Regions from separate parts of the Erwinia sp. 009765445 genome, predicted to be linked through region 2. Evidence: predicted binding sites of a transcription regulator. Region 2 holds the regulator's gene; the other holds the start of a gene.
What was found. The regulator CRP, encoded in region 2, controls carbon source genes, mostly activating them, when cyclic AMP is high. The targets are predictions, from matches to a motif close to ATGTGANNNNNNTCACAT.
Positions count from the first base shown of each region.

Region 1 (14,770 bases), on a different contig from region 2:
ACATTGAAAGCATTACCGCTGGTGAAGAGAGTGAAGGTGGTGGTCTGGGTCTGGAGGGTGATGAGGAGCTTGATCCGCTGTTCGATCAGGCGGTGGCGTTTGTGGTTGAAAAACGCCGGGCTTCCATCTCTGGCGTTCAGCGTCAGTTCCGCATTGGTTACAACCGTGCAGCGCGTATCATCGAACAGATGGAAGCGCAGGGCATCGTGTCTTCTCCTGGCCATAACGGTAACCGTGAAGTGCTTTCGCCGCCGCCGCATGAGATGTAATGCCAGCGTAGTCTGACTTTTTTACCGTAATGAGCGGGCCGGGGTGACCCGGCCCGTTGAGTTTCCGGGCTTAAGCCCCATATCCAGCAGAGGTGCCGGTGGCATTCAGGTGAATCCCCTGTTGCTATTGCTCCAGCCTGGCTACAGTTATCCACGTAAGCTTCCCTGCTGTCAGGGATATAAAAGTTTCAATAAGGATGCCGTGATGAAAAAATTAATGATCTCCTGCTGCCTGCTGGCGGCTTTCACCTCCGCCAGCGTTCTGGCTGATGCGTCTTCCGATCTGCAGCAACGCCTGGATAAAGTGAAAAGCTTCCATGCCAGCTTCTCGCAGAAAGTGACTGATGGCAGCGGCCAGTCGGTGCAGGACGGTGAAGGTGAGCTGTGGGTTAAACGTCCGAATCTGTTTAACTGGCATATGACGGCACCGGATGAGAGCATCCTGATTTCCGATGGCAAAACCTTATGGTTCTACAACCCGTTTGTTGAGCAGGTCAGTGCTACCTGGCTGAAAGACGCCACCAGCAACACGCCGTTTATGCTGATTGCCCGTAACCAGGGCAGCGACTGGAAGCAGTACAACATTAAACAGCAGGGTGACAATTTTGAGCTGACGCCGAAATCAGCCGATGGAAATCTGAAACAGTTCACCATTAACGTTTCCACCAATGGCACCATCAACCAGTTCAGTGCGGTTGAGCAGGATGGGCAGCGCAGCAGTTATGCGCTGAAAAGCCAGCAGAATAGCGCGGTCAGCGCCGATAAATTTCAGTTTACGCCGCCAAAAGGCGTAACGGTTGACGATCAACGTCAGTGAGGTGAGCGTGAGCAATCTGTCCCTGGATTTCTCCCACAACGAGTTTCAGCCCCTGGCTGCGCGGATGCGGCCACGCACGCTGGCAGAATATATCGGGCAGCAGCACCTGTTGGCTCCCGGCAAGCCGCTGCCACGGGCGATTGAAGCGGGCCATCTGCATTCGATGATTTTGTGGGGGCCGCCGGGGACAGGAAAGACGACGCTGGCTGAGATCATCGGCCACTATGGTCAGGCCGATGTGGAGCGGATTTCAGCTGTCACCTCCGGGGTGAAAGAAATTCGCGAGGCGATAGAACGAGCGCGGCAAAACCGCAACGCAGGCCGCCGAACCATCCTCTTTGTGGATGAGGTGCATCGCTTTAATAAAAGTCAGCAGGATGCGTTTCTGCCGCATATTGAAGATGGCACCATCACCTTTATTGGTGCTACCACGGAAAACCCTTCCTTCGAACTTAACTCCGCTTTGCTTTCGCGTGCCCGAGTCTACCTGCTGAAATCTCTGACCAGCAAAGATATTGAAACCGTGCTGAAACAGGCAATGCAGGACAGCGATCGTGGCTATGGCAAAGAAAACATTTTGCTGCCTGAGAATACGCAGCGAATGGTGGCTGAGCTGGTTAACGGCGATGCCCGTCGTGCGCTGAACACGCTGGAAATGATGGCCGATATGGCTGAGGTGAACAGCAAAGGCCAGCGTGAGCTGACGGCACAACTGCTGAATGAAGTCTCTGGCGAACGCAGTGCCAGGTTCGATAACAAGGGCGATCGTTATTACGACCTGATATCTGCCCTGCATAAGTCTGTTCGTGGTTCAGCTCCTGATGCAGCTCTGTACTGGTACGCGCGGATCATCACTGCAGGCGGAGACCCGCTGTATGTAGCACGTCGTCTGCTGGCTATTGCCTCTGAAGATGTTGGCAATGCCGATCCACGAGGAATGCAGGTTGCTATCTCAGCATGGGATTGTTTTACCCGCGTCGGCCCGGCCGAAGGTGAACGTGCCATAGCCCAGGCAATTGTTTATCTGGCCTGCGCGCCAAAAAGTAATGCCGTTTACACCGCCTTTAAAGCAGCGATGCGCGATGCCCGCGAAAGCCCGGATTTCGACGTACCGGAGCATCTGCGCAACGCGCCAACTAAGTTGATGAAGGAAATGGGGCTGGGGGCGGAATATCGCTATGCTCATGATGAGCCCAATGCCTATGCCGCTGGAGAGGACTACTTCCCGCCGCAGATGGCTCAGACTCGCTACTATCAACCGACCTCCCGCGGGCTGGAAGGAAAGATTGGCGAAAAGCTGGCCTGGCTTGCTGAACAGGATCAAAATAGCCCGACAAAACGCTATCGCTGAAACGGGTGTTGCGGTAAGGTTAGCAAGGAATTCAACGCATTCGCCCGCCGGATGCGCTTCTCTTTATTACTCAATAAATATTCACAGGACAAGCATGCTCGATCCCAATCTGCTGCGTAATGAGCCAGACGCAGTCGCTGAAAAACTGGCACGCCGGGGCTTTAAACTGGACGTTGAAACGCTGCGCTCGCAGGAAGAGCGACGCAAAGTTCTGCAGGTAGAAACTGAAACCCTGCAGGCTGAACGTAACGCCCGATCCAAAACTATCGGGCAGGCCAAGGCGCGTGGGGAAGATATTGAGCCATTACGTCAGGAAGTGAACGCGCTGGGCGAACGCCTGGATGCGGCCAAAGCGGAACTGGATGTACTGCAGAACGAAATCCGTGATGTGGCGTTAGCGATACCTAATATCCCGGTTGATGAAGTTCCCCTGGGCAAAGACGACAGCGAAAATCTGGAAGTCAGCCGCTGGGGTGAGCCACGCAAATTTGATTTTGCAGTGCGCGATCATGTGGAGCTGGGTGAAATGGCCTCCGGGCTGGATTTTGCCATGGGCGCCAAGCTGACCGGCTCTCGTTTTGTGGTTATGCAGGGGCAGATCGCCCTGATGCATCGCGCCCTGAGTCAGTTTATGCTGGATCTGCACACTGAACAGCACGGCTATCTGGAAACTTATGTGCCGTATCTGGTTAACCATGCTTCGCTGTACGGTACCGGCCAGTTGCCTAAGTTTGGTGAAGATCTGTTCCATACCCGTCCGCTGGAAGAAGAAGCGTCCAGCAGCGATTATGCGCTGATCCCGACTTCCGAAGTGCCGCTGACTAACATGGTTCGCGACGAGATCGTTGAAGAAGAGTCGCTGCCGCTGAAATTCACCGCTCATACGCCTTGCTTCCGGTCTGAGGCCGGTGCCTATGGTCGTGATACCCGCGGTCTGATCCGTATGCACCAGTTCGATAAAGTTGAAATGGTGCAGATCACCCGTCCGGAAGACTCCATGCAGGCGCTGGAAGAGCTGGTTGGTCACGCAGAGAAAGTGCTGCAGCTGCTGAACCTGCCATATCGTAAAGTGCTGCTGTGTACTGGCGACATGGGCTTTGGCTCCTGCAAAACCTACGACCTTGAAGTATGGCTGCCAGCGCAGGATACCTACCGCGAGATCTCTTCCTGTTCTAACATGGGTGATTTCCAGGCTCGTCGTATGCAGGCTCGCTGCCGCAGCAAATCTGAGAAGAAGACGCGCCTGCTGCACACTCTGAACGGTTCAGGTCTGGCTGTTGGCCGCACTCTGGTTGCGGTGCTGGAAAACTACCAGCAGGCCGATGGCCGTATTGCAGTTCCGGAAGCACTGCGTCCTTATATGAAAGGCCTGGAGTTTATCGGCTGATTATCCGCGCCCTCTGCTTTCTGAAAGCGCCCACCGGGCGCTTTTTTTGTGACTAAACTCCTCTGATTCATTGTCTTAAGCTCCTGCCATCTCCCGGTTAACTACACTTCTCTTTCAAACTTGTTTAATCATTCTTTCTTGATAGCAGACAAAGTTTGCCACCTCTAAAGGGGTAATATCCACACCCACAGAATGGGTAAAAAGGGGCGGGGATATATCAGAGGAAAATGCAGAGTTGGCCAGCGAACTGGAGGGGATCAGTCGGCGGCAGTTGATTAAGACCTCGGCTCTGACCGGACTGGCTTTTGCTGCGGGTGGCATCTCGCTTCCCTTTGCCTGCGGGGCACTGGTTAGCGAAAGTCAGGAACCCCTCCCTCAGTCGCCTGAAGATAAAATGGTATGGGGAGCCTGTTCGGTCAATTGCGGGAGCCGTTGTGCGTTGCGTCTTCACGTGCGTGACGACGAAGTGTACTGGGTGGAAACCTATAACACGGGGCTGGATCATTACGGCGAACATCAGGTGAGAGCCTGCCTGCGCGGTCGTTCAATACGTCGGCGTATGAATCACCCTGAGCGGCTGAATTATCCAATGAAACGTGTGGGTAAGCGGGGCGAGGGCAAGTTTAAAAGAATCAGCTGGGAAGAGGCTTACGAAGAAATAGCCAATAACCTGCGGCGGATTGTCACTAAGTATGGTAATGAAGCCGTCTATATCAACTACTCTTCCGGCATCGTGGGCGGCAATATTACCCGCTCTTCTCCTTACGCTTCTCTTGTCGCCCGGCTGATGAACTGTTACGGCGGCTTTCTCAGCCATTACGGTACTTACAGTACTGCACAGATCTCCTGTGCCATGCCGTATACCTACGGCAGTAATCTCGGTAACAGCACCTCTGATATTGAAAACAGTAAACTGGTGGTCTATTTCGGCAATAATCCGGCTGAAACAAGGATGAGCGGAGGAGGGATCACCTATTATCTTGAGCAGGCTCGCCAGCGATCAAATGCGCGGATGATCGTGATTGATCCCCGCTATACGGACACGGCTGCAGGGCGTGAGGATGAATGGATCCCGATCCGACCGGGTACTGATGCCGCACTGGTTGCTGGCCTTCCCCATGTCTTAATCTCCGAAAACCTGGTGGATCAACCTTTCCTGGATCGCTACTGTATTGGCTACGATGAGAAAACTCTGCCTGCAGATGCTCCTGCAAACAGCCACCTATATTCTGGGCGAGGGTGCGGACGGTACGGCCAAAACGCCAGGTTGGGCATCCCGTATCACCGGTATTCCAGCCGACCGTATTATCAGGCTGGCACGAGAGATTGGCCAGGCTAAGCCTGCATACATCTCTCAGGGATGGGGACCACAGCGTCAGGCAAACGGTGAGCTGACCTCCCGGGCAATCGCCATGTTGCCCATACTGACCGGCAATGTGGGGATCAGCGACGGAAACAGCGGTGCTCGCGAATCGACTTATACCCTCACAATTGAACGAATGCCGGTACTCTCTAATCCGGTAAAAACACAGATTTCCTGTTTCAGCTGGACTGATGCGATCGTCAGAGGCCCTGAAATGACGGCCCTGGCCGATGGGGTTCGGGGTAAAGATAAGCTGGATGTGCCGATCAAGTTCATCTGGAACTATGCGGGAAACACTATTACCAATCAGCATTCGGACATCAATAAAACGCACGATATCCTGCTGCCGGACCTGATGACCGTCGAGGAGGACATCATCCCCAATGACTCTGCCGATAATATGGGGTATCTGATTTTCATTCAGCCAGCGACTTCAGCCAAATTTGAGCGTAAGGGCATTTATGAAGTGATGAGTGAAGTGGCTCGTCGGCTGGGGCCGGATGTGTACGAAAAATTTACCGAAGGCCGGACACAAAGCGAATGGTTGCAGCATCTTTACGGCAAAATGCGGCAAAAAGATCCCTTATTGCCCGCATACGATGTGCTGCGTGAACAGGGGATCTATAAGCGTAAAGACCCCGCTGGGCATTTCATCGCCTATCAACAATTTCGCCAGGATCCTCAGGCGCATCCGCTTAAAACCCCCTCGGGAAAAATTGAAATTTACTCTTCTTCTCTGGCGAAAATAGCCGCTGAGTGGCATTTGCAGAAAGACGAAGTTATCAGCCCGCTGCCGGTGTACGCCTCAACTTTTGAAGGCTGGGACGATCCTAAACGGGATCAGTTTCCCCTGCAGATGTTTGGCTTCCATTACAAAGCACGGACCCATTCCACCTACGGCAATATTGATGTACTCCAGGCGGCCTGTCGCCAGGAAGTCTGGATTAATCCACTGGATGCCCGTGTCCGCAATATAGCGAATGGTGACAAAGTGCGGATATTTAACGATCGCGGGGAGGTTCGTGTCGCGGCCAAAGTCACGCCCCGCATTATGCCTGGGGTGGTCGCTATGGGACAGGGAGCATGGCATCAGGCCAGCATGAATGGCGATCGTGTTGATCATGGAACCTGTATGAACACCCTGACGACCCAGCGTCCCTCACCACTCGCTAAGGGAAACCCGCAACATACCAATCTGATTCAGGTGGAAAAAGCGTAATGGATAACGGAACCCCGGGTAACGGAGCCAATATGTCCGCACAGTATGGTTTTTACATTGATTCAAGCCGCTGCACAGGATGCAAAACCTGTGAGCTGGCCTGTAAAGACTACAAAAATTTAGCGCCTGAGGTGAGTTTTCGCCGCATCTATGAATACGCCGGCGTTAGCTGGCAACAGGACGGCGATGGCTGGCAACAGGACGGCGATGGCTGGCAACAGGACGGCGATGGCTGGCAACAGGACGGCGATGGCTGGCAGCAAAACGTATTTGCCTGCTACCTTTCCATTTCCTGCAATCACTGCGCCGATCCTGCCTGTACCAAAGTCTGCCCGAGTGGCGCAATGCATAAGCGAGCTGACGGATTTGTGGTGGTTAATGAAGAGGTATGCATTGGTTGCAGATATTGTCACATGGCCTGTCCTTATGGCGCACCGCAATATAATGCTGAAAAAGGCATCAAACCTAACGCTAACAGCCGGCCATGTGGCGACAAGACCGGCCACCTGGCAAACCCACTGGAGGTGTGAAATGGGAAACGGTTGGCATGACCCCACTGTTGGAAAAGGCTGAACCAGAGGATCATTTTGGATTGCTGCTGCTGTTGGTTGCCTGGTGTGCCGGACAGCAACCGGCCTGGCTTGATGAGCTTATTCCTCAGCATATCCTTCCCTGGGCTGAGCGATATCTGACGCTGCTAGCTGAACAGCAGGCCGAAGTTTTTTACCCCAGCCTTGCGGTTCTTACCCTTGCCACCCTTCACGACTGGACGCACCGTTTTGGATGGAAAAGGGTGGAACGCAACCTGTATTTTTAGTCATGAAATAACCAAAAATAAAAGTTATCGTCCGTAATACCCACCAACAAGCCAAAGTTGTCATTTTTCATAGAGATAACACACTTCGAACATGGGATAAGTATCCCGCTAACTCGTTGTAGATAAAAAATTTAAATCGGTGTCTGGCAAATCGTGCTGCGGTTGATTTCTGGCCGTTGACAATAATTTAGCGAATGGCATTATGCGCGCAAAATATTCCGCCGTTTTGGTCGTTTCTGACAATGTCTACCTGGTCTCGCCCCGTTATTGTGCTGCTCTGCGGCCTCTTGCTGCTGACGATTTCTATCGCCGTGCTAAACACTCTGGTGCCACTCTGGCTTACCCATGATGCACTGCCTACCTGGCAGGTTGGCGTGGTCAGCTCTTCTTACTATTCGGGCAACCTGGTCGGGACTTTGCTTGCGGGCCGGATAATCAAGCGTTTTGGATTTAATCGCAGCTATTACATCGCTTCCATTATTTTCGCTCTGGCTACGGCAGCATTAGGCTTTGAAAGCGGTTTCTGGGCGTGGTCAGCCTGGCGCTTTATCGCCGGTATCGGCTGCGCATTAATCTGGGTGGTAGTGGAAAGCGCCTTACTCTGCAGCGGCACCGTGCGGAACCGTGGTCAGCTGCTGGCCGCTTATATGATTTTCTATTATCTCGGTACCGTTGCCGGGCAGCTTCTGGTCAGTAAGGTCTCCACAGAGCTGCTGCACGTGCTGCCGTGGGTGACCGGAATTGTAGTTGCTGCGATCCTGCCGCTGGTGTTTACCAAAGTGACGGCGAAAGGGGATGATGAAGACGCTTCTCCGGGACGTATGTGGCCAATGCTGCGTCGTCGCAGCGCTCGTCTGGGGATCAACGGCTGCATCATTTCAGGTATCCTGCTGGGGTCACTTTACGGCCTGATGCCGCTGTATCTCTCTCATCAGGGGATGAGCGACTCGACGGTAGGCTACTGGATGGCACTGCTCGTCAGCTCCGGCATTATCGGCCAGTGGCCGGTCGGTCGTCTGGCTGACCGTTACGGTCGTCTGTTGGTGCTGCGCGTGCAGGTTTTTGTGGTGATCCTTGGAGCGCTGGCAATGCTGAGCAATACGGCTATGGCACCTGCGCTGTTTGTGCTGGGTGGGGCAGGTTTTACACTGTATCCCGTGGCGATGTCCTGGGCCTGCGAGAAAGTGGCTCATCACGAACTGGTGGCGATGAATCAGGCGCTGCTGTTGAGCTACACGTTAGGCAGCCTGTTTGGTCCGGCGATGACTTCAATGCTGATGCAGAACTATTCTGACCGGGTATTGTTTGTGATGATTGCTTCAGTCGCGCTGGTTTATCTGGTGATGTTGCTGCGCAAAGCCGACCAGCATGCCACACCGATTGCTCACGCATAAAAAAAGGAACGAAATCATTCGCTCCCTTTAGTGGCGGAGTTCATTCCGCCCTGGTCGTACATTCACACCATCGTGATGGCGGGTTTTCCGCTCGCCGTCAGTCAGTACATGACCTTATGGCCATAGCTTTCCAGAATGCTTTTCACCCGGTTCATGGTTTCAGCTTTTGGTGGGTGAACGCCATCCAGCTTATATTCTTCGCCCATCGCCACCCATTTATGCTTGCCCAGCTCGTGATAAGGCAGCAGTTCGATTTTTTCCACGTTGCCCATATCACGGGTAAACTCACCGAGGCGGTGCACAGACTCATCATCGTCTGAATAGCCAGGCACCACCACGTAGCGGATCCAGGTGCGGATGTTTTTCTTCGCCAGGTAGCGAGCAAAATCCAGTGTGCGGTGGTTTGATACGCCGACCAGGATCTGGTGAACCTCATCGTTAATCTGTTTCAGATCCAGCATCACCAGATCGGTCACTTCCAGCAGTTCGTCGATCACCGGATCATAGCGGCGTACAAAACCATTGGTGTCCAGGCAGGTATTAATCCCTTCTGCATGGCAGGCGCGGAACCAGTCACGCACAAATTCAGCCTGCAAGATGGCTTCGCCACCAGAAGCCGTCACGCCACCGCCTGAAGCGTTCATAAAGTGACGATACGACAACACATCCTTCATCAGCTCTTCAACGGTAATCTCTTTGCCACCGTGCGTGTCCCAGGTATCACGGTTGTGGCAATACAGGCAGCGCATCAGGCAGCCCTGGAAGAAGGTAATAAAGCGGATGCCGGGGCCGTCGACGGTCCCGCAGGATTCAAATGAGTGGATGCGACCAGTGACTGACATTGCGATGAATTCTCCATTGTGGACCTGCCTTTCCGGCAGGTACGCAGTCTTAAGCTGCGTTAAGTCTGTTTTGCCAGCCACCTGATGGAACACTGCAGAGGGCTGGCAAACAAGACTGGAAAAAGGCTCCGGTGAAGGAGCCTTTTATACTCAGAAGGGCAGAGATTACATCGTCTGAGTGAAGGTACGGGTAATCACGTCCTGCTGCTGCTCTTTAGTCAGTGAGTTGAAGCGAACGGCATAACCGGATACGCGGATGGTCAGCTGAGGATATTTCTCAGGATCGTTCATCGCATCCAGCAGCATTTCGCGGTTCATCACGTTAACGTTCAGATGCTGGCCGCCTTCGATGCTGGCTTCGTGGTGGAAGTAACCATCCATCAGTCCGGCAAGGTTAGCTTTACGCACGTCATCATCTTTACCCAGCGCGTTTGGCACGATGGAGAAGGTGTAGGAAATACCGTCTTTCGCGTAGGCGAACGGCAGTTTCGCTACTGAGGTCAGTGAGGCAACTGCACCTTTCTGATCGCGACCGTGCATTGGGTTAGCACCTGGTCCGAATGGCGCACCAGCGCGACGGCCATCAGGTGTGTTACCAGTTTTCTTACCATACACCACGTTAGAGGTGATGGTCAGAACAGACTGAGTTGGCACCGCGTTACGGTAGGTCTGCAGTTTCTGAATTTTCTTCATGAAACGTTCAACCAGGTCACAGGCGATGTCATCCACGCGGGCATCATTATTACCAAACTGCGGATATTCACCGTCGATTTTGAAGTCAATAGCCAGACCATCTTCATCACGAATGGTGGAGACTTTCGCGTATTTGATAGCAGACAGCGAGTCAGCCGCGACGGACAGACCTGCGATACCACAAGCCATAGTACGGTAAACGTCACGGTCATGCAGCGCCATCAGTGAAGCTTCATAGCTGTACTTGTCGTGCATGTAGTGGATGACGTTCAGTGCGGTGACATACTGTTTTGCCAGCCAGTCCATGAAGTGATCCATACGGGCCATCACTTTGTCATAGTCCAGCACTTCATCCATCATTGGCGCTTCTTTCGGGCCAACCTGCATTTTCAGTTTTTCATCCACGCCGCCGTTGATGGCATAAAGCATGGTTTTCGCCAGGTTTGCACGGGCGCCGAAGAACTGCATTTGTTTACCAACGATCATCGGGCTGACGCAGCAGGCGATGGCGTAGTCATCGTTGTTAAAGTCAGGACGCATCAGGTCATCGTTCTCATACTGGACGGATGAGGTATCGATGGAGACTTTAGCCGCATATTTTTTGAAGTTCAGTGGCAGCTTCTCTGACCACAGAATGGTCATGTTTGGCTCCGGAGACGGCCCCATGGTGTACAGGGTATTCAGGAAGCGGAAGCTGTTTTTGGTGACCAGGGTACGACCATCCACGCCCATACCGGCCAGGGATTCTGTTGCCCAGATTGGATCGCCTGAGAACAGTTCATCGTATTCCGGTGTACGCAGGAAGCGCACCATACGCAGTTTCATCACCAGGTGGTCGATCAGTTCCTGTGCTTCCTGTTCGGTGATTTTGCCCGCTTTAAGATCGCGCTCAATGTACACATCCAGGAAGGTGGAAACGCGCCCGAAGGACATTGCTGCGCCATTCTGTGATTTAACTGCAGCCAGATAGCCGAAGTAAGTCCACTGTACGGCTTCCTGCGCGGTTGTGGCAGGGCCGGAGATATCACAACCGTATTTGGCTGCCATCTCTTTGATCTGCTGCAGGGCATGGTGCTGGTCGGCAATTTCTTCACGCAGACGGATAGTGGCTTCAAGATTCACGCCGTTTTCCATATCGCTTTGCAGAGAAGTGAACTGCGCGAACTTGTCTTTCATCAGCATGTCGATGCCGTACAGCGCAACGCGACGGTAGTCACCGATGATACGGCCACGGCCATAAGCATCCGGCAGACCAGTCAGCACGCCAGATTTACGGCAGCGCAGGATATCCGGGGTGTAAACATCGAACACGCCCTGGTTATGAGTTTTACGGTATTCGGTGAAGACTTTTTTCAGGCCGGCATCCAGCTCGCGACCATAAACTTTACAGGAGCCTTCGACCATTTTGATGCCGCCGAAGGGGATCAGCGCACGTTTCAGTGGAGCATCAGTCTGTAAACCAACGATGGTTTCCTGTTTTTTATTGATGTAGCCCGCATCGTGAGAGGTGATGGTGGACGCCAGGTCGGTATCAAAATCGACAGGTGCGTGAGTGCGGTTTTCCAGCTTGATGCCTTCCATCACCTGGTCCCACAGCGCAGTGGTCGCTTCAGTGGCTCCACTCAGAAACGCTTCATCACCTTCATAAGGGGTGTAGTTTTTCTGGATAAAGTCACGAACGTTAACGCTGTTCTGCCACTCGCCCTGTGCAAAGCCTGCCCAGGCAGCAGCCTGTTTTTCATTGTGCTCGCTCATTTGAACCTACCTTAATTACATTGAGTTCTTTCGTTCCCGCCGCCGTGAATCCGGCGACGGATGTCAAATCTTGATTTCGGGATCAGTGATGATCGCCATCACGCAGATAGATAACCCAGTAAGTCAGACCCACCAGCAAACCGCCGCCAATTATATTGCCCAGGGTGACGGGGATCAGGTTATCCATAACAAAGTTACTGACTGTCAGGCTGGAGAAGTGTGCTGCTGTGGTGCCGGTCGCCTGCCAGAATTCTGGTGAGGCGAAGTCTTTAATCACAATAGCCATCGGGATAAGGAACATGTTAGCGATGCTGTGTTCAAACCCGCTGGCAACGAACATCGCGACCGGCAGCACCATGGCTAACATTTTGTCCGTCAGGCTGCGGCCGGAGTAGCTCATCCACACCGCCATACACACCATCAGGTTAGCCAGCGTGCCCAGGCAAACGGCTTCGAGGAAAGTATGGTGCATTTTATGGTCAGCCGTTTGCAGAACATTTAACCCCCATGCACCATTTGCCACCATATACTGGCCGGCAAACCAGATCAGCCCGACAAAAAACATCGCGCCGAAGAAATTCCCTATGTAAACGTTGATCCAGTTACGAGCCAGTTGCCCCCAACTGATACGACCGCTGGCTTTTGCCACCATGGTCAGCACGGTAGAGGTGAAGAGGTCGGCTCCACAAACCACGACCAGCATCAGACCGAGGGAAAAGCAGATGCCACCAACGAGCTTAGCCAGGCCGTAGGGTACAGCTTCAGCACCGGTGGTGGCCGTGATATAGAACACAAAAGCAATGGAGATGAAGACTCCGGCGGTGACAGCCAGGAAAAATGTCGTGAAGGGATGTTTTGTCGCTTTGTAGACACCGGCTTCTTCGGCAACTTTAGCCATTTCAGACGGTAAGAGTAAATCGAACGGGTTGCCAGTTTTCACACCAACTTCTCCCAAAATTTATCAACGACGAAATACTAACAAAGGAGTATAGGGGAGAAATTGATGTGGATCATATTGCTCAAGTATATCACGGCTTAAAGCACTGTTTTATGTGGGGTTTTAATGGTTAACTGATTGAAATTATTTGATAAAATATTTTTAATATACTAAATAAAAGTTGAATAGAGCACGAAATGCACGGGTTGGAAGGTGAAAAACAAAAGAGAAATATGTGCGGAATGTTGCATGGTGGTTTTTTAAAAATATCTGGCTCACCTTTTATTAACTTTTAATGAAAATTAAGTGGCATGGAATCTTCCTGGAGTGGATCTGAATGAATGACGGCCTGCTCTTATATTGCAGGCCGCCAGCTAAGCATTATTTCCAGTAGCGGCGTTTTGCCTGCTGAAGTTTTTCATAGGCTGCCAGGAGTGACTGATGGGCCGGGAAGGCCAGCAGATCTTCATCCACGCTTTGCAGACCATAGAATGGCGCTTCGCCGCTGATGGCGGCCGAAGCTGCCTCAACGGCTTCCTGACCATACATCCGCACGAAGGCATTGTGGTACTGCACAGGATCGCGTTCTTCTTCCATGCTCAGCAGCAGTAAAGTCTGCAGGCAGCGGTAATAATTCGCACGGGCTGGAGTGAAGATGGAAGCGTTAAATTCCATTGTCCATTCGGTCCAGATCAGAGCCTGATCGGTGTCGCCACCGGCCAGGGCCAGCATCGCCTTCAGTTCACCAATGCGCAGGGTATACCAGCCGTTATCTTTACCGGTCGCGAGGCCCAGTAGCTCACGGACGCGGGTAAAGTCGTCATGGCCGTCTTCATCCAGACGCTCAATCAGCGCCAGATAGTCCTCTTTCTCCCAGTTGCTTTCAGGCAGCGAGAGCAGGGTTTCGCGCAGATAAGCCCCCATGCTGTTGTTGGCCAGCAGCAGATCTTCGGCCGGATAGATATCTGACATCCCGGGCACAATGATACGGCAGGCGTAGACGTCCAGATGCTGATAGTCGGCGATATACACTTCCCGATCTTCCGAATCGAAGATTGCCATCAGCGTGGCGAATTCTTCTTCGGTGGTGCCGGCAAAGCTCCAGTCAGCAAACGGATAGTCGGCGTCATCCTTGAACATATCCCAGGATATTAGCCCGCTGGAATCGATAAAGTGAGTTTCCAGGTTTGCATGCTCGGCCACTTCTTCATCATCGAAAGTGGGCGGCGTAAACACATCGAGATCTTTCAGGCTGCGGCCCTGCAGCAGTTCGGTGACGGTACGTTCCAGCGCGACGCCGAAATCCGGGTGTGCGCCGAAAGAGGCGAAGCACGTACCATTCTCCGGATTAAACAGCACCACGCAGATAACCGGATACTTGCCACCCAGCGAGGCGTCATAAGAGAGGATTGGGAAACCTTCCGCTTCCAGTCTGGCGATGGCCTCCACCACGCCCGGGTAACGGTTGAGCACTTCATCCGGAATAGTTGGCAGACTGATGGATTCGGCGATAATGCGGTTTTTAATGTAGCGCTCGAAGACCTCAGACAAACCCTGTACGCGAGCCTCGTTCGCCGTGTTACCCGCGGACATGCCGTTAGACACGTAGAGATTGCCGATAATGTTCATCGGAATATAGACAGTCTGCTGATCTGACTGGCGGGTAAACGGCAGGGCGCAGATCCCCCGATCGCTATTGCCGGACTGCAGATCGATCAGATCGCTGGCACTCACTTCCTGTTTCGGGTCGTAAAATTTGCTCAGGCGCGGATCGAGAATGCCTTGTGGCAGGCTGTCATCTTCCGGCAGCGGGAACCATTTTTCATTAGGATAGTGAACAAAATCCCCTTCGGCCACGGATTTACCCAGCCAGAAATCGGCAAAGAAGTAGTTGGTCGACAGGCGCTCGAAATATTCACCCAGCGC
Region 1 is NZ_JBYUWC010000005.1:160,498-175,267, forward strand. Features, by position in the region: gene AC3Y5R_RS06795 (DNA translocase FtsK 4TM domain-containing protein) at 1-269, shown strand, start outside; gene lolA (outer membrane lipoprotein periplasmic chaperone LolA) at 475-1,086, shown strand; gene AC3Y5R_RS06805 (replication-associated recombination protein A) at 1,094-2,437, shown strand; gene serS (serine--tRNA ligase) at 2,532-3,824, shown strand; partial or broken gene AC3Y5R_RS06815 (DmsA/YnfE/YnfF family dimethyl sulfoxide reductase) at 4,060-6,406, shown strand; gene AC3Y5R_RS06820 (4Fe-4S dicluster domain-containing protein) at 6,439-6,936, shown strand; gene AC3Y5R_RS06825 (hypothetical protein) at 6,933-7,223, shown strand; gene AC3Y5R_RS06830 (MFS transporter) at 7,466-8,617, shown strand; gene pflA (pyruvate formate lyase 1-activating protein) at 8,719-9,459, opposite strand; gene pflB (formate C-acetyltransferase) at 9,625-11,907, opposite strand; gene focA (formate transporter FocA) at 11,990-12,847, opposite strand; gene ycaO (30S ribosomal protein S12 methylthiotransferase accessory factor YcaO) at 13,226-14,770, opposite strand, start outside.
Region 1: the regulator CRP is predicted to act here: its motif matches at 12,906-12,923, upstream of focA (formate transporter FocA).

Region 2 (14,770 bases):
GCATAATCACGCTGGCACCTTCAGGAGCATCAACCACATTGCAGAATATGCGTTGTGCTTCGGCTGCCTCGCTGACCTGCTGATTGACCCGTTCATTATCCGTGGCGGCGATAACCAGCCAGCACTCATCGATCATCTCTGCTGAAAAGGGCGCTTCCGTCAGCGTCACTTCTCCTGTCTGCTGCCACAGCTGAAACTGCGGCGAAAAATGCGTTGCACAAACCCGCAGATCCGCACCGGTTTTCAGTAACAGCCGGGCCTTGCGCTCGGCAACCTCGCCACCGCCAACCAGCAGACAGGCTTTGCCACGCAGTTGGCAGAATAACGGGAGATAATCCATACGACGCTCACAGTAATAAAAAAGGGCCGCTAAGCGCGGCCACAAGAGAAGTCAGGAGTCAGACGGCCACTTCAACCTGGCCATCCCGCACTCTGGCGGGCCATGCCGCAATCGAGCGGTCGGCATCCTCCATGCACAGGCCATCGCTCAGGCGAAAGCGCTGCTTTTTCAGCGGGCTGGCAACCCACAGTGCATCCTGATGTTCGGCGATGATGCCGCGTGATAGTACGCTGGCCTGAGCAAAGGGATCAATATTACTCAGGGCATAAACCGTTTCCTCTGCTGAGGGACGGAAGAGAGCGACCTGACGGCCTGCCACCAATGCACAGACGCCGGTGGCGGGCAGGATGCTCTCTAAGGCACAGACGGAATGCCATTTGCTCATGGTTGCTCCTCCAGCAGGACCACAGGAATACGCTCATCCGGGCGGGCCGGACGGTGCTGATCGCGCTCGGTCACTACCTGTACCAGCGGGTCACGCTGCGTATTGTTGATAAAGTGCGAGAAGCGGGCCAGCTGGCTGCTGTCGCTGACGGTTGCCTGCCATTCGCAGGTGAAACCTTCGCGCAGGCGGGAAACTTCAGCTTCCAGCTGTGCGTTAAGGCCCAGTTTGTCGTGAATAATCACCTGCTGCAGGTAGCCGATGCCGCCTTCCAGGCTCTCCAGCCACAGCGAGGTGCGCTGGAGCTTATCGGCAGTGCGGATATAAAGCATCATAAAACGGTCGAGATAGCGGATCAGGGTTTCACGATCCAGATCGGCCGCCAGCAGGTCTGCATGGCGCGGCTTCATCCCGCCATTGCCGCAGACGTAAAGGTTCCAGCCCTTTTCGGTAGCAATCACGCCGACATCTTTACCCTGTGCTTCGGCACATTCACGGGTGCAGCCAGATACGCCGAACTTCATCTTGTGTGGCGTACGGATGCCTTTGTAACGGTTTTCCAGCTCCACGCCCAGACCAACGCTGTCACCCACGCCAAAGCGGCACCAGCTGCTGCCCACGCAGGTTTTTGCCATGCGCAGTGCTTTGGCATAGGCATGGCCGGTTTCAAAGCCTGCGGCAATCAGCTGCTTCCAGATAGCGGGCAGGTCATCTTTCTGCGCGCCAAACAGGCCGATACGCTGTGAGCCGGTGATTTTGGTGTAGAGGTTGTAGCGACGGCCAATTTCGCCAATCGCCATCAGACCTTCCGGCGTAATTTCGCCGCCCGCAGATCGTGGGATCACTGAGTAGGTGCCATCTTTCTGGATATTGCCCAGGAAGTTGTCATTACTGTCCTGCAGGGCAGTGTGCTGTGGCTTCAACACGTATTCATTCCAGCAGGAGGCCAGCAGGGAACCGACCGTGGGCTTACAGACCTCGCAGCCGTAACCTTTGCCGTATTTCGCCAGTAGCTGGTCGAATGTTTTGATCTCTTCAACGCGGATCAGGTGATACAGCTCCTGACGGGAGTAGCTGAAATGCTCACAAAGATTGTGATTCACTTCGATGCCCTGGCTGCTCAGCTCGGCGTTCAGCACCTGGGTCATCAACGGCACGCAGCCGCCGCAGCCGGTGCCCGCTTTGGTTTCCGCCTTGAGTGCTGCCACGGTGTGGCAACCGTTCTGAATGGCTTTGACCAGGTCGCCTTTGGTCACGTCGAAGCATGAGCAAATCTGTGCTGTTTCAGGCAGTGATTCAACGCCGATGGCCGGTTTGCTGCCCGCATGTACCGGGAGGATCAGCGTGTCCGGGTGCTCCGGCAGCTCAATGGCATTGAGCATCAGCTGCAGCAGATTGCCGTAGTCACTGGTATCGCCAACCAGCACCGCGCCAAGCAGGGTCTTGTTGTCGGCGCTGACCACCAGACGCTTGTACACCTCTTTGTTCTCATCGAGATAAACATAGCTGCGCGCGCCTTCGGTGCGGCCATGGGCATCACCTATCCCGCCGACATCCACACCCATCAGCTTCAGTTTGGCGCTCATATCCGCCCCAACGAAAGCATTGTCGTTGCCCAGCAGCTTGTCTGCGGTCACCTGCGCCATCTTATAGCCCGGAGCCACCAGACCATAGATGCGGTTCTGCCAGGCGGCGCATTCGCCGATGGCATAGATGTCCGGGTCTTCAGTCTGGCACTGATCGTTGATCAGCACGCCGCCGCGCTGGCCTAACGGCAGCTCTGACTGGCGGGCGAGTTTATCCTGCGGGCGAATACCGGTAGAGAAGACAATAAAATCGATCTCCAGCTCGCTGCCGTCGGCAAACTCCATGGTTTTGCCCCCACCGGGGCGGTCGACGATCTGCTGAGTGTTTTTGCTGGTATGAACGAACACGCCCATCCGTTCGATTTTCTGTCGCAGCTGCTGTCCACCCATGGGATCCAGCTGTTCGGCCATCAGCACCGGGGCAAATTCGATCACATGGGTTTCAATGCCGAGGTTCTTCAGCGCGCCCGCCGCTTCCAGCCCCAGCAAGCCACCGCCCACCACAGCGCCACGTTTGCTGCGGCGTGCGCAGGCTTCAATCGCGTTGAGGTCTTCAATGGTGCGATAAACGAAGCAGTCCTGACCTTCAGCCCCTTTAATCGGCGGAACCCACGGATAGGAGCCAGTAGCCAGCACCAGTTTGTCGTAGTAGACGGCGCGGCCGGTGCTGGAGTAGATCACCTTTTCCTTGCGGTTCAGGGTGATGGCGCGTTCACCAACCAGCACTTCTATATTGTGCTTCTGGTAAAAGCCTTCAGAAACCAGCGACAGCTCTTCAGCAGTATGATGGGAGAAATAGGCGGAGAGGTGCACGCGGTCGTAGGCCACGCGGGGTTCTTCGCAAAAAACGGTGATGGCAAACTGGCCTGGAACGGCTTTCTCAACCAGTTCTTCGATCAGACGATGTCCAACCATGCCGTTGCCAATAATGACGAGTCGGGTGCTCATTTTTGCCTCACATTGCAAAATTATGCCGCTACAATAGCGCGCAAAGCAGAGGGGGTATTGATGTACATCAATACGTTTTTTAAATACTCCTTTATGGGTAGATTGCTGATTTCCCGATGTTTTTACTAACCTGCGGATATTCTTCGGCTTTACTTTGCGAGGCCAAATCAGCATCCAGACCAATCAGCCGTGCACGGCCTCAAAACAGTGGTATGGTTAACAGAGACTACTGACGTTGAGGAGCGTTTCCATGCAGGCTGTTCATTTGAAATGGATTAATCACGTTCGTTTACCCTGGCGCGAAGGGTTATGGCAGATCGCTATCCGCGACGGCAAAATAGCCTCTCTCTCGCCACAGCCGCAAAATGCGTCCGTTGAGGGCTCGCTGGATGCGGAAGGGGGCCTGGCCTTCCCACCCTATATAGAACCCCATATCCATCTTGATACTACGCAGACGGCGGGTGAACCGGCCTGGAACGAATCCGGCACGCTGTTTGAAGGGATTGAACGCTGGGCCGAGCGCAAGGCTCTCCTGAGCCATGAAGACGTGAAGATGCGCGCCCGGCAGACGCTGAAGTGGCAGATTGCTAACGGTATTCAGCATGTTCGTACCCACGTTGACGTTTCCGATCCCTCGCTGATAGCGCTGCGGGCGATGCTGGAGGTGAAAGAGGAGATGGCGCCGTGGGTCGATATCCAGCTGGTCGCTTTTCCACAGGAGGGTATTCTCTCCTATCCGGACGGCGAAGCGCTGCTGGAAGAGGCGTTAAAGTTAGGAGCGGATGTGGTCGGGGCCATTCCACATTTTGAATTTACCCGCGAATACGGTGTCGAGTCACTGCACAAAACCTTCGCGCTGGCGCAGAAGTATCAACGCATGGTCGATGTGCATTGTGACGAAATTGACGATGAGCAGTCACGCTTTGTGGAAACCGTCGCCGCTCTGGCGCTGCGCGAGAAAATGGGTGCGCGAGTAACCGCCAGCCATACCACCGCCATGCACTCCTATAACGGGGCTTATACTTCACGCCTGTTCCGTCTGCTGAAGCTGTCCGGTATTAATTTCGTTGCCAACCCGCTGGTGAATATCCACCTGCAGGGCCGTTTTGATACCTATCCGAAACGCCGTGGTATCACGCGAGTGAAGGAGATGCTGGAGGCCGATATCAACGTCTGCTTCGGGCATGACGACGTGTTCGATCCCTGGTATCCGCTGGGGACCGCCAATATGCTTCAGGTATTGCAGATGGGGATGCATGTCTGCCAGCTGATGGGCTACGGCCAGCTGGATGAGGGGATCAAGCTGATCACCGATAACAGTGCCAGAACAATGCAGCTGAAGGATTACGGCATCCAGACTGGCAACAGCGCCAACCTGATTATTTTACCTGCTGAAAATGGCTTTGATGCGCTGCGCCGCCAGGTACCAACCCGCTATTCAATCCGCCACGGCAGGGTGATTGCGGAAACTAAACCGGCGGAGACCACCATCCATCTGGCTGAAAGCGAGTACGTAGATTTTAAAAGGTAGCCGGGAATGGAGGAAAAAAGCCGGGAAATCCCGGCTTTTTCGTCTGCAACTGTCAGTGCAAGGACATATGTCCGGGCTGTTTATGCTTGCTGACGAAGCCCAGCAACAGACACATCACGAACACCACCGCGTACAGTCCGGTGGTAGTCATCAGCGCCGCGTGCGGCCCACTTTTTTCCACAATCGGGCCGGTGACCACGAAGGTCAGCATGGTGCCCACGGTGCCGCAGGTCAGAATAAAGTTCACCAGCTTCGGCGAGGAAACTTTGGTCTGCAGCGAGCCCAGCGTGATGATGGTGGTGTAGATAGCGCTGGAGCAGAAGCCCAGGCTGATCATAATCCACTTCAGCATGGAAGCATCGCTGCTGCTGACAAACCAGTACATCAGTACGGTCGCCAGCAGAGCCAGCACGGTCACGATGCGCTGCGGATCGAAGAAGCGCAGAATGGCGCTGAACGCCCACATACCGATCATGTAAGAGGTCCAGAAGTTGCCCACCAGCCCACCGGCCTGAGTCAGGTCCATGCCCATATTTTTAGTGGCATACTGCGGCACCCAGCCGATAAAGCCCAGCTGACCAAGGATGTAGCACAGGGCGGCAATCGACAGGAACAGCACGCCAACCCCCCATTTTTCCTTTTCAGCCGTCTGCTGGCTCGCGGCCTTTTTGCCCAGCATCGGGAACTCAAAACATAACGCCAGCACGAAAATCGCCACATAAATCACGCCAATGCAGGCATACACCCAGTACCATGGCAGAGAACGTGCGAGGATAGCCGCGGCGATGATCGGGAAAATGGTTCCTGCCATACTGAAGAAGGAGTCGGTGAACAGCAGGCGCGAGCCGCGTTGCCGTCCTTCATACAGATGGGTGATCAGGAAGGTGCCGATCGACATGGTGATACCACTGACCACGCCCAGCACGAACATACACAGCGAGAAGACGCTCAGGCTGTGGCTGGTCATCAGCCCCAGCACCGCCAGCACCATCAGCACAAAGCCGAATATCAGCTGGCGCTTCATCGGGATGATCTCCATCAGCCAGGCATTCAGGAACACTGCCACCAGAATACCGGCGTTAAGGAAGGTAAAGGTATTGCTCATCTGCGCGACTGGCAGGTGGAAATAATCCGCAATATTTTCCAGCACCATGCCGGTAACAATCACAACTGCGCCGGTCAGCGCATAGGAGAAAAAGCTGATCCAGGTAAGCCCGATTCGATCGCGATTAGTCATAGTGGAACCTGTGAGTCTGAGGGATCGTGAAGCATGACGCTCATGGTAAGCGTCGGCAGTTTAGCGATTTTAGTGATCGCCATAAATAAATAATGAAACATTTCGTTTCATATTCATGAGTTTCGTGATGAGTATCACCATTTTCGCTGCAGGGAATCGGTTGCGGTCAAAATGTGACAAGTAAATTAAGGTAAAACGCTGGCGCGTTGGTAAGCGCCTCTTTAGAATCAACTTTGTTTTTCTGGCCTGTAGCCCTAAGTAAGGAATCTTTCATGTTAAAACGTACTTTGACAGCGGTTGCCACTGTTTTCGCGCTGTCCACGATTTCCGCTTCCGCGATGGCTGCGAAGGGAGATACTCACGTATTGCTGACCACGTCAGCCGGCAATATTGAGCTGGAACTCAATAATCAGAAGGCCCCGGTTTCAACAAAAAACTTCGTTGATTACGTCAACAGTGGATTCTACAACAACACCACTTTTCATCGCGTAATCCCTGGTTTTATGGTGCAGGGCGGCGGTTTTACCGCTGACATGCAGCAGAAACCGACCAACGCGCCGATTAAAAACGAAGCGGACAACGGTTTACTGAACAAGCGCGGCACTATCTCTATGGCCCGCACCGCCGACAAAGACAGCGCCACCAGCCAGTTCTTTATCAACGTTGCGGATAACGCCTTCCTTGACCACGGTCAGCGTGACTTCGGCTATGCCGTGTTCGGTAAAGTTGTCAAAGGACAGGATGTGGCAGACAAAATTTCTCAGGTTCAGTCGCAGAACGTCGGCCCTTACCAGAATGTCCCGGTGAAGCCGGTAGTGATCCTTTCCGCGAAAGTCCTGCCATAAATCCTCCTGACGGGGGATTGCTGCTTATAATTAGTGCAGAAAGTCTGCACAACGCAGTGATGACCCCGTCAAAGGAGGCAGCATGTCCGGAAAGCTAACCGATAAGCAAAAAACTTCCCTCTGGCAGCAACGTCAGGACGCAAATTTCCTCGCCAGTTTCCTGCTGGGCGGTACCACTCTCGATCTCGGCGCACCCAATCCGGGGCTGCCACATCTGCGAGCTTTGCACCGCGCACTGTTCCATGATGTTCTCGATCGGGCGGGCGAACTTCGCAGCGTCGATATTCAACTGGGCGACACACCCTGTTGCCACTTCGAATATATCGAGAAAGAGGGTAATGCGCTGATGCAGGCGCTGGAAGAGGAGATCGGCGTGGCTGACCTGCCGGTAAACCAGCTGGTGGAGAGGCTGGCATGGTATTACTGCGAACTGACGGTTTTACATCCTTTCCTGCGCGGTAACGGCCGTGCGCTACGGCTGTTCTTTGAGCAGCTGATCATCCATGGCGGTTACGATATCCAGTGGCGGCAAATTGACCCCGCAAGCTGGCATACGGCGGTTGAAACCAGCCTGGCGGGCGATCTCGCTTTACTCACGGCGGCGTTTGGCAAAGTGGTAAGCGAACGGCCGGAAAATGCGTAGAATAGCGGCCTTCCAAACCGGTCCGGAGTGCCGATGCTGCTGCTTATTGATAACTATGACTCTTTTACCTGGAACCTCTGTCAGTACTTCTGTGAGCTGGGGGAAGAGGTGCTGGTCCGGCGTAATGACGAGCTGACGTTGGATAAAATTGCCACCCTGCGGCCGGAAAAGCTGGTGATCTCTCCCGGTCCCTGTACGCCGGACGAGGCGGGTATTTCACTGGCGGCGATTGCGGAGTTCGCCGGAAAACTGCCAATCCTCGGCGTCTGCCTGGGTCACCAGGCTATCGCGCAGGCTTTTGGTGCGCGGGTGATACGGGCCAGGGAAGTGATGCACGGCAAAACGTCGGCGATTGAGCATAATGATGGGGGCGTCTTTTCCGGCCTGAAACATCCGCTGACGGTGACGCGCTACCATTCGCTGATTGTGGAGAAAGAGTCCCTTCCGGCGGAATTTGAAATGACCGCCTGGACACTGCGCGATGGCAAGCCTGACGAGATTATGGGGTTCCGCCATCGTCATCTGCCGCTGGAAGGGGTGCAGTTCCATCCGGAAAGCATTCTCAGCGAGCAGGGACACCAGCTGCTGGAAAATTTCCTCCGGCAGTGAAAAAGTTTCCTTTGATTGATTTTTTATGCATATTTTGTGATTATAATTTCACTTCCTGCAACGTAAAAAAAACAGATGAGGTAGTCAATGGCAGCGGATAAATTAGCGGTAACGCGGGCGACGTTCGATGAGGTGATCCTGCCTGTTTATGCACCAGCTCAGTTTGTGCCGGTGAAGGGCAAAGGCAGCCGGGTCTGGGACCAGCAGGGGAAAGAGTATATCGACTTTTCCGGCGGTATCGCGGTGACTGCGCTGGGCCACTGCCATCCGGCGCTGGTGGAAGCCTTAAAAAGCCAGGGAGAGACGCTGTGGCACACCAGCAACGTCTTCACCAACGAACCTGCGCTGCGCCTCGCCAGCAAACTGATTGCAGCGACTTTTGCCGATCGCGTGTTTTTTGCTAACTCCGGCGGTGAAGCGAACGAAGCCGCTTTCAAGCTGGCCCGCTATTACGCCTCAAAACGCCATTCGCCTTACAAGAGCAAAATCATCGCTTTCCACAACGCCTTCCACGGGCGGACGCTGTTTACCGTTTCCGTTGGTGGGCAGCCGAAATACTCGGACGGCTTCGGTCCGAAACCGGCGGATATCCTCCACGTGCCGTTTAACGATCTGGCTGCGGTCAAAGCGGTTATCGATGATCACACCTGCGCCATCGTGGTGGAGCCAATCCAGGGTGAAGGCGGTATTATGCCTGCCACGCCGGAGTTTATGCAGGGCCTGCGCCAGTTGTGTGATGAGCATCAGGCACTGCTGGTGCTGGATGAAGTGCAGAGCGGCATGGGCCGCAGCGGCAAACTGTTTGCTTACGAGCATTACGGCGTGGAGCCGGACATTCTGACCACCGCAAAAGCGCTGGGCGGCGGCTTCCCGGTCAGTGCGATGCTGACCACTAATGCAATTGCCTCCACCATGTCACCGGGCGTGCATGGCACCACTTACGGCGGTAACCCACTGGCCTGTGCGGTGGCCGAAGCAGCATTGGATATCATCAACACCGAAGAAGTGCTGAGCGGCGTGGAAACCCGTCGCCAGCAGTTTGTCACTGCGCTGAAAGCAATCGACGCGAAGCTGGATCTGTTCAGTGAAATCCGTGGCAAAGGCTTGCTGATTGGCGCGGCTCTCAAGCCACAGTATGCCGGTAAGGCTCGTGACATTTTGAATGCTGCAGCGGCGGAAGGGGTGATGATCCTTAACGCAGGAACGGATGTGATCCGCTTTGCGCCTTCACTGGTGATCGAACCGGCTGATATTGAAGAGGGGATGGGGCGCTTTGCCGTCGCGGTGGAGAAAGTGCTGGCCGGTTAAGGCACGCAAACGGCGAGGTTGTTAACATACTCCCTGCGCCTTGAGTTTGTAGCAAACAGGGGCCTGAGCGATCGGGTCTATTTTCTCAAGCGCCGCGACAGCCAGCGCCCGTGATGTGGGCGATTGAACCATGCCAGTGATGAGATGGTGTGCATCACGCTGAGATGTCCCAATATGCGCTGCACGTGCCTTTCCAGAATGGTCACCGGACCCTGCTGAATTTCTCCCTGGCCATCCAGCACGTTAGTGTCAGAGCTGGGGCCGTCATATTCCAGTCGCTGCTGGCAGCGCTGTAACGCAATCTCACAGGACTGCAAATACCGCTCCGCCAGCGATGACGTCAGCATGGTATGCTCACGCGCGAGGATGGTCATCGCGTTGATGTGCTCAACGATAAACTGGCTGTGCGTCACCCACAGCTTCATGTCTGCCAGATAACTCGAATCGAAACCGGGCTCCTGCATCGCCTGATTCAGCGAGTTAAAGAGGGCGTTATGAGCCTGATTGACCCGCATACGCTGGTAAGCCAGCTTTACCGGGTCCTGCTCGTTGCCCAGCAGCATCTGCAGCGCTCCCTGATAGGCTTCCAGCGCATCGTGCGCATTCTGCCGCAGCAGCCCGCTTTGCCACTGCGGCCACAGCCAGATCATGCCGCCAAAGGCAATCAGGCAGCCCATCAGCGTATCCATCAGGCGCGGCAGCAGGAAATCAGCCCCGTTCAGTGACAGCAGTTGAAGGGAGTAAACCGCCGTGACGGTAAAGCCAATCATCGCCCAGCCGTAGAACTTACGGATAAACAGGTAGCTGATCAGGGTGATTGCCAGCATCACCAGCAGCACCAGAGGCTCCGGGGCCTGCAGCCGCAGAGTAACGGCAGCGATAATCAGCCCGGCAAGGGTCCCCAGCGCTCTGTGCTGGATCCGGACTCTGGTGGCGCTGTAACCGTTCTGACTGACAAACATCACCGTCATCAAAATCCAGTAGGGCTTGGGCAGGTTAAAGAACAGCGCCAGCGAGCTGGCAAAGGTCAGCATCACCGCAAAACGGGCGGCGGTGCGCAGCGCGGCGGACGTCAGCGACAGATAACTTCTTATGGCCGGGAGCAGCGGCAGACGGCGCTGGCGGTCGGCCATCAGGTCGCGCTGATAAAGTGGGCGCTGAGTGCGCAGGACGCGGGCAATGCGGCTGAAGTGGTAATAACAGAAGTTGCCGACCGGATTGTCCCGGTGCTGGCGGGAAATTTTTTCCAGCGCCTGAAGCTGCTTATCCATGGTAAATCGCTCAGGCAGCTTATGATAAAGGATATCGTCTGCCAGCTCGCGCAGCCTGGCCGCAATGGTCTGGGCGTTCCAGCGGATCACCGCTTCGGCGTGGCTCTGTTCCACCAGCTTCTGCACCTCTTCCGGCTGATGCAGGCTGACGGAGATATGCTCCTGCAAATCCAGCGCCACCTGAAAGGCGCGGGTCAGCCGCTTGTGATGATTATCGTTATTGGCGGCCAGCATGTGCATTTGCTGGTAGCAGGTGGTGATCAGATCGACCGCTTTCTGCTGACGGGCCAGCAGCGGCGGCAGGGCTTTTTCCGGATCGGTGAGTTTAGTCAGCAGGGTATATTTAGCTTCACAGTAACCGGCCAGCTCCCGATACAGCAGGCTCAGCGTTTCGCGCATCGGCTGCTCTTTCCACAGCCAGAACCAGAACCAGTTGAAGACGCCGTACCAGACCGTGCCCAGTACGTAGAGCATCGGCGGCTGCCAGATTGGCATCCTTCCCGCCAGGCTGAGGGTGAAGATCGCCGCAATCAGCGAGCCGGGCAGCAGTCGTCCGTGCAGCGGGCTGATCTCTCCGGTCACGCCGAGCAGCATCGCCATCACGAACAAAATAGCGGGCAGGGGAACCTGGTGTGCACCCAGGTACTGGATCAGAAAGCTGCTGGAGGCAAACAGGCTACCGCCCACGATCAGGCGTTTGAAAAAGCGTTTATGCGGGGTATCAAGACCGGCGATGTTGCAGCAGGCCGGGACTAAGGAGAACAGCAATCCCTTTTGCAAATCGCCCAGCAGCCATCCGATAGCAACCGGTAAACAGAGCACCAGCGTCTGGCGCAGTGCGTAGTTGACTTCAGGGTGATAAATGATTCGACGCCACATCACTCCGTACCAAATAAAAAGGCGCAACAGAGACTGTTGCGCCGAGGATCAGAGCCGGTTAGCGTGTGCCGTAGACAACGATAGTTTTACCGTGCGCCGAGATCAGGTTCTGATCTTCCAGCATTTTCAAAATACGCCCAACGGTTTCACGGGAGCAGCCAACAATCTGGCCGATCTCCTGACGGGTGATTTTGATCTGCATTCCGTCAGGGTGAGTCATGGCATCCGGCTGTTTAGCCAGATTGAGCAGGGTTTGCGCGATGCGACCAGTCACATCGAGGAAAGCTAAATTGCCCACTTTCTCGGACGTTACCTGCAGGCGGCGCGCCATCTGCGAAGAGAGACGCATCAGAATGTCGGGGTTCACCTGGATCAGCTGGCGGAATTTCTTATAGGAAATTTCAGCGACTTCGCACGCGGTTTTTGCCCGTACCCACGCACTGCGCTCCTGACCCTCTTCGAACAGGCCAAGCTCGCCAATAAAATCGCCCTGATTGAGGTAAGAGAGGATCATCTCTTTGCCTTCTTCATCCTTGATCAGCACCGCTACCGCGCCTTTGACGATGTAGTAGAGGGTTTCCGCTTTCTCACCCTGGTGAATCAGCGTGCTTTTGGATGGATACTTATGAATATGGCAATGTGACAGGAACCATTCAAGTGTCGGGTCTGTTTGCGGTTTGCCGAGAACCATTCGCTGTTATCCTCTGTTGTCATCGTGCCTTAAATACAGGGGCAGAGTTCCCTGTCAGGCGTTGAAATAGTCAAGCGTTTCCCTGTCAGGAAATTTATTCGGCTTCTGTGGGAAGCCAGGCTCGTTATGTCGTTCCGTTTCGTCAAAGCTTGTAGAGTACTGACGAAAGTATTACAGCCTTGTTTGTAGCACAGCTTTGCACGAGTGTCTTCTGTTGTCTCGCTTCAGCATAGTGCGAAATCTGCTGCATTGCCGTTTTTGTTGCTAAAGCGTAATCTGGTGTTAACTGAATGAATTAGAGGAGTTTGTTATGCAGGCACGTGTCAAATGGGTGGAAGGGCTGACCTTTTTGGGAGAATCCTCATCAGGACATCAGGTGCTGATGGATGGCAACTCAGGGGATAAAGCACCCAGCCCGATGGAGATGGTGTTGATGGCAGCGGGCGGTTGTAGCGCGATTGACGTGGTTTCAATCCTGCAAAAAGGCCGTCACGATGTTAAAGACTGTGAGGTTAAGTTGACCTCCGAACGGCGTGAAGAGGCTCCGCGTCTCTTCACCCATATCAATCTGCATTTTATCGTAACGGGTAACGCATTGGGCGATAAAGCTGTGTCCCGCGCTGTCGATCTCTCAGCAGAAAAATATTGCTCCGTTGCGCTGATGCTGGGCAAAGGTGTGGAGATCACTCACAGCTATGAAGTGATTGAGCTGTAAAATATCCCGAGCCCCGCACTGTCGGGGCACTACTCTATCTTCTTCCCTTCGATTAACCGTTGCACCAGCGGCCCCATGATCAGCTCCATCGCCAGCCCCATTTTGCCGCCAGGTACCACCAGCGTGTTGATGTGAGAGATAAAAGAACCCTGCAGCATCGCCAGCAGATAGGGGAAGTCGATATCTTCCAGTCCCTGAAAGTGGATCACCACAAAACTTTCATCCAGCGACGGGATGCCCCGTGCGGCGAACGGATTGGAGGTATCAACGGTCGGGACGCGCTGGAAGTTAATGTGCGTGCGCGAGAACTGCGGAGTGATGAAGTTGATGTAATCCTCCATAGAACGCACTACCGAGTCCATTACCGCTTCACGCGAGTGGCCGCGTTCACTGGTATCACGCACCAGCTTCTGGATCCACTCCAGGTTAACGATAGGCACCACGCCAACCAGCAGATCCACATGCTGTGACACATTGTTCTGCGGTGTTACCACCCCGCCGTGCAGCCCTTCATAGAACAACACATCAGTCGGCTCCGGCAGCGGCTGCCACGGCGTGAAGGTTCCCGGCACCTGGTTCCACGGCACCGCCTCATCATAGGTATGCAGATACTTGCGCGACTTGCCGCTGCCGCTTTTGCCGTATTCCTGGAAGGTTTGCTCCAGCAGCGCGAAGTCGTTGGCATCAGGGCCAAAATAACTGATGTGTCGGCCCATATCGCGCGCTTTGCGGATTGCCATATCCATCTCAGGCCGGGTATAGCGGTGAAAGCTGTCCCCCTCCACTTCGGCGGCATGCAGGTTAAGCTGCTGAAAAATTTTGCGGAAGGCCAGGCTGGTTGTGGTGGTTCCCGCGCCGCTGGAACCGGTCACGGCAATCACCGGATGTTTGGCAGACATGTTAGCTCCCTGAGAAAGATCATATCGATCCAGCATTGGTATCATGTTTAGCGCACGGGTGTCACCTTTGCCCCTCTCCGATGCCAAAAAAGCAACGCGCCGCCGCATTTTTGCTGCTTCATTTAGCGCACCAAATTGCTCAGACTGTACAAAACAGTGCAGGAGATAACTTTCAATGAATATGCCTTCGTCACGCTGGTGGTGGGATCTCTCGACCCGTGAATTCAGCGAGCTGGAGATGGACAAGATTGTTGCGGTGCTGCCGATTGGCGCAGTGGAGCAGCATGGCCCGCATCTGCCAGTCAGGGTGGATGCCGCGATTAATGCCGGGATCGTTGCCGAAGCGGTCGGCATGATGCCTGCAGATCTCCCGGTGCTGATCCTTCCCGCACTGCCGGTCGGCAAATCTGATGAGCATCTCAATTACCCTGGCACGCTGACCCTTCCTTATGATGTGCTGGGCAAAGTGTGGTTTGAAGTGGCAAAAAGCGCCTGGCGCGCCGGGATCCGCAAGCTGATTTTCTGGAATTCGCATGGCGGCCAGCCGCAGCTGATGGAGATTGTCTGCCGCCAGCTGCGCATTGAACTGGGAGTATTTGCCGTCGGAGCCAGCTGGTTCCGTACCATCGACTCCAGCGATCTGTTCAGTGAACACGAGCGGCAGCACGGTATTCATGGCGGTGAGTCGGAAACCAGTGTGATGCTGCATCTTCATCCGGATCTGGTGCAGATGAAATATGCAGAGGATTTTGTATCCGCCTCGGTGGCACTAGCGGAAACTGGCGGCATCCTTACCCCGGAAGGGGGCGTGGGCTTTGGCTGGATGGCGGAGGATCTGCATCCTTCCGGCACCACCGGTAACGCCGCAGCTGCGGATGCCGAACGC
Region 2 is NZ_JBYUWC010000008.1:181,137-195,906, forward strand. Features, by position in the region: gene cysG (siroheme synthase CysG) at 1-340, opposite strand, end outside; gene nirD (nitrite reductase small subunit NirD) at 399-725, opposite strand; gene nirB (nitrite reductase large subunit NirB) at 722-3,256, opposite strand; gene AC3Y5R_RS10940 (cytosine deaminase) at 3,507-4,787, shown strand; gene tsgA (MFS transporter TsgA) at 4,840-6,024, opposite strand; gene ppiA (peptidylprolyl isomerase A) at 6,297-6,869, shown strand; gene AC3Y5R_RS10955 (putative adenosine monophosphate-protein transferase Fic) at 6,952-7,512, shown strand; gene AC3Y5R_RS10960 (aminodeoxychorismate synthase component II) at 7,546-8,121, shown strand; gene argD (bifunctional acetylornithine/succinyldiaminopimelate transaminase) at 8,209-9,429, shown strand; gene AC3Y5R_RS10970 (YccS/YhfK family putative transporter) at 9,507-11,579, opposite strand; gene crp (cAMP-activated global transcriptional regulator CRP) at 11,638-12,270, opposite strand; gene AC3Y5R_RS10980 (OsmC family protein) at 12,581-12,985, shown strand; gene AC3Y5R_RS10985 (phosphoribulokinase) at 13,015-13,884, opposite strand; gene AC3Y5R_RS10990 (creatininase family protein) at 14,060-14,770, shown strand, end outside.